Linked DNA regions of Prochlorococcus marinus str. MIT 9312. The protein of the gene in region 1 binds, or shares a complex with, the protein of each later gene. Links are inferred from orthologs where the notes say so. Each region holds a gene or a part of one and is shown on either strand. Other genes may lie near its edges.

What was found.
Region 2: the proteins of PMT9312_RS00880 (region 1) and PMT9312_RS01500 are in contact, whole or in part, in a cryo-EM structure (PDB 6ZJN), measured with the Thermus thermophilus proteins. The link is inferred for Prochlorococcus marinus str. MIT 9312 from one-to-one orthologs. Residues at the interface, in WP_223903221.1 of Thermus thermophilus: Met26, Thr27, Asn29, Gly31, Pro32, His34; in WP_096411116.1 of Thermus thermophilus: Glu45, Ser46, Asn48, Pro50, Ala51, Gly52, Glu53.
Region 3: the proteins of PMT9312_RS00880 (region 1) and PMT9312_RS01495 are in contact, whole or in part, in a cryo-EM structure (PDB 6KHJ), measured with the Thermosynechococcus vestitus proteins. The link is inferred for Prochlorococcus marinus str. MIT 9312 from one-to-one orthologs. Residues at the interface, in WP_011057128.1 of Thermosynechococcus vestitus: Pro17, His18, His19, Pro20, Ser21, Met22, Val25, Arg27, Met29, Thr31, Ile38, Asp39, Cys40, Glu41, Pro42, Val43, Ile44, Gly45, Tyr46, Leu47, His48, Arg49, Gly50, Met51, Lys53, Ile54, Asn57, Arg58, Pro65, Tyr66; in WP_011056552.1 of Thermosynechococcus vestitus: Leu46, Met47, Tyr48, Thr50, Ala51, Cys52, Phe54, Ile55, Glu56, Ala58, Ala59, Ile61, Gly62, Ser63, Arg64, Phe65, Asn76, Pro78, Thr89, Thr91, Lys93, Met94, Ala97, Leu101, Met123, Phe124, Ser126, Asp127, Ser128, Tyr129.

The regions. Positions count from the first base shown.
Region 1 is NC_007577.1:165,686-168,805, reverse strand. What follows is about bases 161-3,120. They hold PMT9312_RS00880 (NAD(P)H-quinone oxidoreductase subunit H), read right to left. Parts: upstream 2,255-3,120; coding sequence 1,067-2,254; downstream 161-1,066. Other genes in these bases: rsmH (16S rRNA (cytosine(1402)-N(4))-methyltransferase RsmH), read left to right, coding at 2,293-3,120; PMT9312_RS00885 (acyl-CoA thioesterase), read right to left, coding at 605-1,057; PMT9312_RS00890 (AMP-binding protein), read left to right, coding at 161-594. Also shown: more of PMT9312_RS00890, read left to right, coding at 1-160.
Region 2 is NC_007577.1:282,911-286,062, forward strand. What follows is about bases 1-2,992. They hold PMT9312_RS01500 (NAD(P)H-quinone oxidoreductase subunit 3), read right to left. Parts: upstream 1,682-2,992; coding sequence 1,319-1,681; downstream 1-1,318. Other genes in these bases: PMT9312_RS01485 (gluconeogenesis factor YvcK family protein), read left to right, coding at 1-53; PMT9312_RS01490 (NAD(P)H-quinone oxidoreductase subunit J), read right to left, coding at 50-580; PMT9312_RS01495 (NADH dehydrogenase subunit K), read right to left, coding at 580-1,314; PMT9312_RS01505 (rubredoxin), read left to right, coding at 1,758-2,186; PMT9312_RS01510 (photosynthesis system II assembly factor Ycf48), read left to right, coding at 2,196-2,992. Also shown: more of PMT9312_RS01510, read left to right, coding at 2,993-3,152. UniProt on the Escherichia coli protein: NDH-1 shuttles electrons from NADH, via FMN and iron-sulfur (Fe-S) centers, to quinones in the respiratory chain. The immediate electron acceptor for the enzyme in this species is believed to be ubiquinone.
Region 3 is NC_007577.1:282,198-285,347, reverse strand. Bases 1-2,990 are described here. They hold PMT9312_RS01495 (NADH dehydrogenase subunit K), read left to right. Parts: upstream 1-1,123; coding sequence 1,124-1,858; downstream 1,859-2,990. Other genes in these bases: PMT9312_RS01485 (gluconeogenesis factor YvcK family protein), read right to left, coding at 2,385-2,990; PMT9312_RS01490 (NAD(P)H-quinone oxidoreductase subunit J), read left to right, coding at 1,858-2,388; PMT9312_RS01500 (NAD(P)H-quinone oxidoreductase subunit 3), read left to right, coding at 757-1,119; PMT9312_RS01505 (rubredoxin), read right to left, coding at 252-680; PMT9312_RS01510 (photosynthesis system II assembly factor Ycf48), read right to left, coding at 1-242. Outside these bases: more of PMT9312_RS01485, read right to left, coding at 2,991-3,150. UniProt on the Escherichia coli protein: NDH-1 shuttles electrons from NADH, via FMN and iron-sulfur (Fe-S) centers, to quinones in the respiratory chain. The immediate electron acceptor for the enzyme in this species is ubiquinone.

The DNA.
Region 1 (3,120 bases):
TGTTACGGCTCAACTGAAACAGCAGCAATGGTTACGAGTTTAAAACCAAAAGAATTCTTAATGGGTTTTGAAAACGTTGGAGAAATACTACCTGATACAAAAATAAGAATTAACAAACAAGGATTAATCGAGATAAAATCAGCCAGAATTGGAATCGAAATAATAGAATCTTCAAAAACTGAAAATTTCAAAAATAAAAATGGGTGGTGGCAAACTGGTGATTTAGGTGAAATTAATCAAATCAATAATTCTTTATATTTAAAGTTTATTGGAAGAATTGATAACGCTTTTAATTCAGGAGGAGAAATCGTTTTCCCAGAAGTAATTGAATCTCGATTAAATGATTTCATTATGAAAGAAAATATCCCAATTAATAAATTCAATATTTCAAAAGTACCCGACAAATTATGGGGAAATAAAATTAGTATAATTGTTGAATTTAGAGAACTTACAAATCATAAAAATATTGAAAATTCATTAAATTTATTAAAAAACTTTTCTCAAAGTTGGCCTAAACATGAAAAACCAGAAAAGTGGATTATTAAAAACAAAAATACAAGTACAGAAAAAATAAACTATCAATTTAAAAAATAATAAATAAAAATTAGCACTCTTTTAAATTTGTACTTATATTTGAAGCCTCTATCCATCTTTCTAGCTGATCGGGAAGTTCTATTTTATTTCTTGAATCAACATCTAAAGAACAATGTATTATTTTTCCTTCTGCTACTTTATTTCCATTTTTCATAAAAAAGCTATTTACTCGGAACAAATGAGGATTAATTTTATGAGGGTAAATTTTTACTTTTAATAAATCTCCAATTTTAATGGGCGCAAGGTAGTTCGCTTCGCAATTTACTATGGGAAAAATAATTTGACTTTTACGTATAGAAAAATCTGGAAAAATATCTTGATAAGGAATCCCATAAATTTCAATACTCTCTTCCCAAGCTTCGTGTGACCATTTTAATAAGTTATGAAAATGAATTACACCTGCAGAATCACAATCACCAAATCGTACTTTCTTCTGCAATATTAACCAATCAGAGGGTTTCATTTAAAAAACTTATCTATCGACGGATCCCATAATGACATCTATGGAACCAAGAATTGCCATAATATCGGCGATTTTGGCACCTTTAAGAATATGAGGCAATATTTGCAGATTATTTAAATCAGCTGCTCTGATTTTAAATCTCCATGGGGTAACTTCATTATTTCCTTGAATAAATACACCTATTTCTCCTTTCCCAGACTCTAATCTTGTATACAATTCTCCATTAGGAATTTTAAAAGTTGGAGCAACCTTCTTAGCTACATATTGATAATCAATACCAAATATTTCACTCTTCTTATCTTCAGTCGCCATTCTTTGAGCTTCTAAATTTTCTGTTGGACCTCCTGGAATCATTTTACAAGCTTGGCGAATGATGCTTAATGATTGTCTCATCTCTTCAACTCTTACTCGATATCTCGCATAACAATCTCCTTCTTTTTCTGAAGCAATCTGCCAATCAAAATCATCATAACATTCATAACTATCTACTTTCCTTAAATCCCAGGAAACTCCAGAGGCTCTCAGCATTGGGCCAGACAAAGACCAATTAATTGCCTGATCTCTTTCTATTGTTCCCAGACCTTCAATTCTTTTTCTAAAGATTGGATTATTTGTGATTAATTTTTCGTATTCATCTATCTTAGGACCGAACCAATCGCAAAAGTCTATACATTTTTCTAACCATCCGTATGGAAGATCACATGCTACACCACCTATCCTAAAGAAATTATTATTTATGAGCCTTTGTCCAGTAGCAGCTTCCCAAAGATCATAAATCATTTCTCTTTCTCTAAAGATATAGAAAAATGGAGTTTGAGCTCCTACGTCTGCTAAAAAGGGACCAAGCCATAAAAGATGATTAGCAATACGATTAAGTTCCAACATAAGAACTCTGATATAACTAGCTCTTTTAGGAACTGGAATATTAGCTAATCTTTCAGGAGCATTTACTACAATAGCTTCATAAAACATTCCTGCGGCATAATCCATTCTGCTTACATAAGGGACATACATAACATTTGTCCTATTTTCAGCTATCTTTTCCATTCCTCTATGCAAATATCCAATTACCGGCTCACAATCAATGACATTCTCACCATCAAGAGTTACAACTAACCTTAAAACCCCATGCATTGAGGGATGGTGAGGGCCAAAATTGACCACCATTGGTTCTGTTCTAGTCTCTAGCTGGGCCATTCGAAATTTAACTTCTAAATAAATCTTAGTCGAAAGTTATGCAAACTGACCTATCTGATTCATCTTTTTTCAATCATAAATCAGTGATGACAGATGAAATTTTAGCCTCATTAGAGCATTACCCATTAATACATAACAACCAACTTAAAGGAATAGACGCAACTTTAGGCGGAGGCGGGCACTCTTATCATTTACTGAGAAAATATTCGGATTTACATATAATTGGACTTGATCAAGATCCATTCGCAAGAAAATCAGCATCAAAAAAGCTTGATGAATTTAAAAATAGGATTGACATAAGGGCTGCAAATTTTGCGGATTTTGAACCAAAAGAAAAAGTTTCTTTTGTAATTGCAGATCTTGGAGTAAATAGTAACCAAATTGATGACCCTAAAAGAGGATTTAGTTTCCAAAAAGATGGTCCACTTGATATGCGCATGAATCCTTTTCTTGAGGTTGATGCAGAGAAATTAATTGAGACTTTACAAGAAAAAGATCTAGCTAACTTAATTTATAAATATGGAGATGAGAGATTATCAAGAAAGATTGCTAGGAAAATAAAAATGGATTTAAAGGTAAATGGGAAATATTCTGGGACAAAAGAGTTAGCTTATTCTATTGCAGGCTGCTTCCCACCAAAACAAAGATATAAAAAAATACACCCAGCAACTAGAACATTCCAAGCACTAAGAATTGCCGTTAATAAAGAAATTGAAGTATTAGAAAAATTTTTGCAAATTGTCCCTGATTGGCTATTGCCAGGCGGAATTATTTCTATTATTAGTTTTCATTCCCTAGAGGATAGGTTAGTTAAAAGTTCTTTTAAGAATGATCAAAGATTAAAAAACCTGACAAAAAAGCCAATA
Region 2 (3,152 bases), 120 kb from region 1 along the record:
GACTAGCAAGAGCGGTTATTTTCATGTACCGCAAATTAAAGAAATTAAACTAATAAGCATCTTGAAGTTCATAGAAGTCTGGTTGAATATAGTCTTTTCTCAATGGCCATCCTCTCCAGTCTTCAGGCATTAGGAGTCTTTTGGGATTTGGATGATCTATAAAATTTATTCCAAACATGTCATATGTTTCTCTTTCTTGCCAATCACTTCCTTTAAAAATTTTATACAAACTGGGAATTGATAAATCCGAATCTCTTTTTAAGAAGACTTTTAATCTAACTTCTTGAATCTTTTCGATTTTATGTAGATCATCAACAGTAATGAAATGATAGAAACTAACAAGATTTTTACCAGGCCCCTCATCATAGCCACCTTGACATTGGAGATAGTTAAAACCGTAGTTTGTTAAAGCAGATACAGCTTCATATAATTTGCTAGGTTCAACAGAAATGTTTTCTATTCCCGCATGATCATAATCTAACGGTTGGTTTGGAATGCCAACTTTAGATAAATTTTGACTCATGAATCCTTCTTTTTCTATTGAAGTATCTGTGGATTTAGCTAAACCGTCTTTTTCCATTACTCTTCTTCACTATTAATAATTTCGGTTTGTTCCCTGTTTTCAGGTAATTCAGTTATTTTTTCTTTTTTGGAGGAAGGAAAAACATTCGTTGAAGTTTTGTTTAAATATTCACCAGTATTTTGAGAGAAAACAAGATTCATTTCGTGTTTATATGTTATGTACCTGTGGGTTTGCTCTGTTTTTTCCCGCTCTAAAATTGATTCATTACCTACTTTTTTTCTTAATTTTATTACAGCATCAAAAATTGCTTCTGGTCTTGGTGGACATCCTGGAAGATATAAATCGACTGGTATTAATTTATCAACGCCTCTGACAGCAGTAGTAGAATCTGCGCTAAACATTCCACCTGTGATTGTACAAGCACCCATTGCAATAACATATTTTGGCTCAGGCATCTGCTCATAAAGTCTTACTAGGGCTGGAGCCATTTTCATCGTTACTGTCCCTGCGACTATTAATAGATCTGCTTGTCTTGGAGAGCTTCTCGGTACTAATCCAAACCTGTCAAAATCAAATCTAGAACCAATTAGTGCAGCAAATTCAATAAAACAACAAGCTGTTCCGTATAGAAGAGGCCAAAGACTACTTAATCTAGCCCAATTATGAAGATCATCTAAGCTTGTTAGGATTATATTTTCACTTAAATCTGTAGTTACTTGTGGTGCACCAAGGGGATTGCAAGTTCCTTCTCTGATTTCCCTTATAGCTTTTGGGGATAATTGTGGGTTCAATTTTTTAACTCCATTCTAAAGCACCTTTTCTCCATGCGTAAGCCAAAGCGATAACGAGTATTGCAATGAAAATCAGTGCCTCAATAAATGCTAATAAGCCTAATCTATTAAAGGCAACAGCCCAAGGATAGAGGAATACTGTCTCTACATCAAATATAACGAAAACTAAGGCGAACATGTAATAACGAATATTAAATTGAATCCATGCTCCTCCTATAGGCTCCATTCCGGATTCATATGTTAGTTTTCTTTCCCCAGTTCTTCCTTTAGGGGCAACAATGAGATTAGTAACTAAAGCTAATATTGGGACAGCAGCTGCTATTAATAGGAAACCTAAAAAATATTCATAGCCAGTTAATAAAAACATCTTAAAAATTAATTTTGAATAAAAGTCGCTTAATTAAGCAAAATCTTTTAAAGTTCTTAAAGAACAATAATAAACCGTGAGTGAAAACATTCAACCAGCCTCTGAGGAAAACAAAATAGTTGAAAATTTTGAGAAAGAAAAACTTTCTGCAAACTCCTCAGGAGTAAATATTGAACAACCTTACATTAATTTAGAACAAAATAGATTCGAATGTAGAAGTTGTGGATACATTTATGATCCCTCTGAAGGTAATAAAAAATTAAATATACCCAAAAATACGCCCTTTTTAGAGTTAGATGGTAATACATTCGTTTGCCCCGTTTGCAGAGCTGGTAAGAATTTTTATAAAGATATAGGACCTAAATCTAAGGCTAGTGGTTTTGAAGAAAATTTAACTTACGGATTTGGTTTCAATAGCTTGCCTTCTGGCCAAAAAAATATATTAATTTTTGGAGGTTTGGCTTTTGCCGCAGCATGTTTCCTTTCTTTGTACTCTTTGCATTAATATAGATAAATGAAAAAAATTATTACCAGTTTTCCCAATCTTCTCTTATCTATACTTCTTTGCTTCGTTTTAAGTAGTTGTTCATCTACAGGAGTGAAGATGAGTGATAGTAGCCCTTGGAAAACAATTCAGTTTCAGGATCAGGCAAATGCCCTAGATGTTGATTTTATAGATAATAATAATGGATTTTTAGTAGGTTCTAATAGACTTATTATGGAATCAAATGATGGGGGAGAAACGTGGGAGAAAAGGAATTTAGATTTACCAAGTGAAGAGAACTTTCGTCTTATAGATATTGATTTTAAAGGTCAAGAGGGATGGTTGATAGGCCAGCCCTCATTGGTTATGCATACACTTGATGCGGGGAAAAATTGGACTCGTTTATCTCTAGGTAACAAATTGCCAGGCCAGCCATATCTAATAACGACTGTTGATGATGGGGTTGCGGAATTGGCTACCACTGCAGGTGCTATCTATCAAACATCAGATAGTGGTGAATCATGGAATGCAAAGGTTCTTGACGCATCTGGTTCAGGTGGTGTAAGAGATTTGAGAAGAACTGATAAAGGAGATTATGTCAGCGTAAGTAGTCTGGGTAATTTCTTTTCTACTTTGGAAAATGATAGTAATTCATGGATCGCTCATCAAAGAGCTAGTAGCAAAAGAGTTCAAAGTATTGGTTTTAATCCAGAAGGAAGTTTATGGATGCTTTCTAGAGGGGCAGAAATTAGATTTAATGAAGATACTAATGACCTAGAAAATTGGTCTAAGCCTATTATACCAATTCTTAATGGATACAATTATCTAGATATGGGATGGGATCCAAATGGTGATATATGGGCTGGCGGGGGTAATGGAACTTTAATAGTAAGTAAAGATCAAGGTAAAACTTGGAATAAATATCCTATTGCTGCTGAATTGCCAACAAACTACATTAAAATAGTTTTTCTTGATAAGGAGGCTTTA
Region 3 (3,150 bases), 120 kb from region 1 along the record:
CTTTTCTCCCACGTTTCTCCCCCATCATTTGATTCCATAATAAGTCTATTAGAACCTACTAAAAATCCATTATTATTATCTATAAAATCAACATCTAGGGCATTTGCCTGATCCTGAAACTGAATTGTTTTCCAAGGGCTACTATCACTCATCTTCACTCCTGTAGATGAACAACTACTTAAAACGAAGCAAAGAAGTATAGATAAGAGAAGATTGGGAAAACTGGTAATAATTTTTTTCATTTATCTATATTAATGCAAAGAGTACAAAGAAAGGAAACATGCTGCGGCAAAAGCCAAACCTCCAAAAATTAATATATTTTTTTGGCCAGAAGGCAAGCTATTGAAACCAAATCCGTAAGTTAAATTTTCTTCAAAACCACTAGCCTTAGATTTAGGTCCTATATCTTTATAAAAATTCTTACCAGCTCTGCAAACGGGGCAAACGAATGTATTACCATCTAACTCTAAAAAGGGCGTATTTTTGGGTATATTTAATTTTTTATTACCTTCAGAGGGATCATAAATGTATCCACAACTTCTACATTCGAATCTATTTTGTTCTAAATTAATGTAAGGTTGTTCAATATTTACTCCTGAGGAGTTTGCAGAAAGTTTTTCTTTCTCAAAATTTTCAACTATTTTGTTTTCCTCAGAGGCTGGTTGAATGTTTTCACTCACGGTTTATTATTGTTCTTTAAGAACTTTAAAAGATTTTGCTTAATTAAGCGACTTTTATTCAAAATTAATTTTTAAGATGTTTTTATTAACTGGCTATGAATATTTTTTAGGTTTCCTATTAATAGCAGCTGCTGTCCCAATATTAGCTTTAGTTACTAATCTCATTGTTGCCCCTAAAGGAAGAACTGGGGAAAGAAAACTAACATATGAATCCGGAATGGAGCCTATAGGAGGAGCATGGATTCAATTTAATATTCGTTATTACATGTTCGCCTTAGTTTTCGTTATATTTGATGTAGAGACAGTATTCCTCTATCCTTGGGCTGTTGCCTTTAATAGATTAGGCTTATTAGCATTTATTGAGGCACTGATTTTCATTGCAATACTCGTTATCGCTTTGGCTTACGCATGGAGAAAAGGTGCTTTAGAATGGAGTTAAAAAATTGAACCCACAATTATCCCCAAAAGCTATAAGGGAAATCAGAGAAGGAACTTGCAATCCCCTTGGTGCACCACAAGTAACTACAGATTTAAGTGAAAATATAATCCTAACAAGCTTAGATGATCTTCATAATTGGGCTAGATTAAGTAGTCTTTGGCCTCTTCTATACGGAACAGCTTGTTGTTTTATTGAATTTGCTGCACTAATTGGTTCTAGATTTGATTTTGACAGGTTTGGATTAGTACCGAGAAGCTCTCCAAGACAAGCAGATCTATTAATAGTCGCAGGGACAGTAACGATGAAAATGGCTCCAGCCCTAGTAAGACTTTATGAGCAGATGCCTGAGCCAAAATATGTTATTGCAATGGGTGCTTGTACAATCACAGGTGGAATGTTTAGCGCAGATTCTACTACTGCTGTCAGAGGCGTTGATAAATTAATACCAGTCGATTTATATCTTCCAGGATGTCCACCAAGACCAGAAGCAATTTTTGATGCTGTAATAAAATTAAGAAAAAAAGTAGGTAATGAATCAATTTTAGAGCGGGAAAAAACAGAGCAAACCCACAGGTACATAACATATAAACACGAAATGAATCTTGTTTTCTCTCAAAATACTGGTGAATATTTAAACAAAACTTCAACGAATGTTTTTCCTTCCTCCAAAAAAGAAAAAATAACTGAATTACCTGAAAACAGGGAACAAACCGAAATTATTAATAGTGAAGAAGAGTAATGGAAAAAGACGGTTTAGCTAAATCCACAGATACTTCAATAGAAAAAGAAGGATTCATGAGTCAAAATTTATCTAAAGTTGGCATTCCAAACCAACCGTTAGATTATGATCATGCGGGAATAGAAAACATTTCTGTTGAACCTAGCAAATTATATGAAGCTGTATCTGCTTTAACAAACTACGGTTTTAACTATCTCCAATGTCAAGGTGGCTATGATGAGGGGCCTGGTAAAAATCTTGTTAGTTTCTATCATTTCATTACTGTTGATGATCTACATAAAATCGAAAAGATTCAAGAAGTTAGATTAAAAGTCTTCTTAAAAAGAGATTCGGATTTATCAATTCCCAGTTTGTATAAAATTTTTAAAGGAAGTGATTGGCAAGAAAGAGAAACATATGACATGTTTGGAATAAATTTTATAGATCATCCAAATCCCAAAAGACTCCTAATGCCTGAAGACTGGAGAGGATGGCCATTGAGAAAAGACTATATTCAACCAGACTTCTATGAACTTCAAGATGCTTATTAGTTTAATTTCTTTAATTTGCGGTACATGAAAATAACCGCTCTTGCTAGTCTCCTAGGATCATGTCTAAGAGTGGGAGTGATTCTTCTTGAATACAATGGTGCCTGCAAAACATAATAACCCTCAGATAATAATTTTTCTTTATTACATTGGACAGGTTCTGCTCCCCTACTTGCGTAATAGTCTACTAGAGGAGACTTTTCAAATAGAGCCTGAGATAGAATCGCATTAAAAATTCTAGTATTAACTCCAAAATTTGATAATTGTTTTTCTATTGATTTGATATGTTGATAAACATTAAGTCCATCTGTTTCGCCAGGCTGAGTCATCAAATTACTTATATAAATTTTGGGAGCATTATTTTGCAATAAAGCATCTACTATCTCGGGTACCAATAAGTTTGGCAATAAGGAAGTGTATAGACTACCAGGGCCAAGAACAATTAAGTCAGCTTCTTTTATAGATTCCAGAGCACTTGGGAGAGCAGAAGGATTTTCTGGCAAGTATCCAATCTTTGAAATTAATTTTTTAGATTTACTGATATTGCTTTCACCAAAAATTTTTTGACCATCCTCTAATTCAGCCCATAACATTACATCAATATTTGTAGCAGGTAAAACTTGACCTTGTACAGCTAAAACCTTACTAGAGGCTTGTACTGCTTTTTCTAAACTACCTGTAATTGTTGTTAAAGCTGACAAAAATAGATTCCCAAAACTATGACCCTCTAGGCCACTACCTCCTGAAAATCTATATTGAAATAAT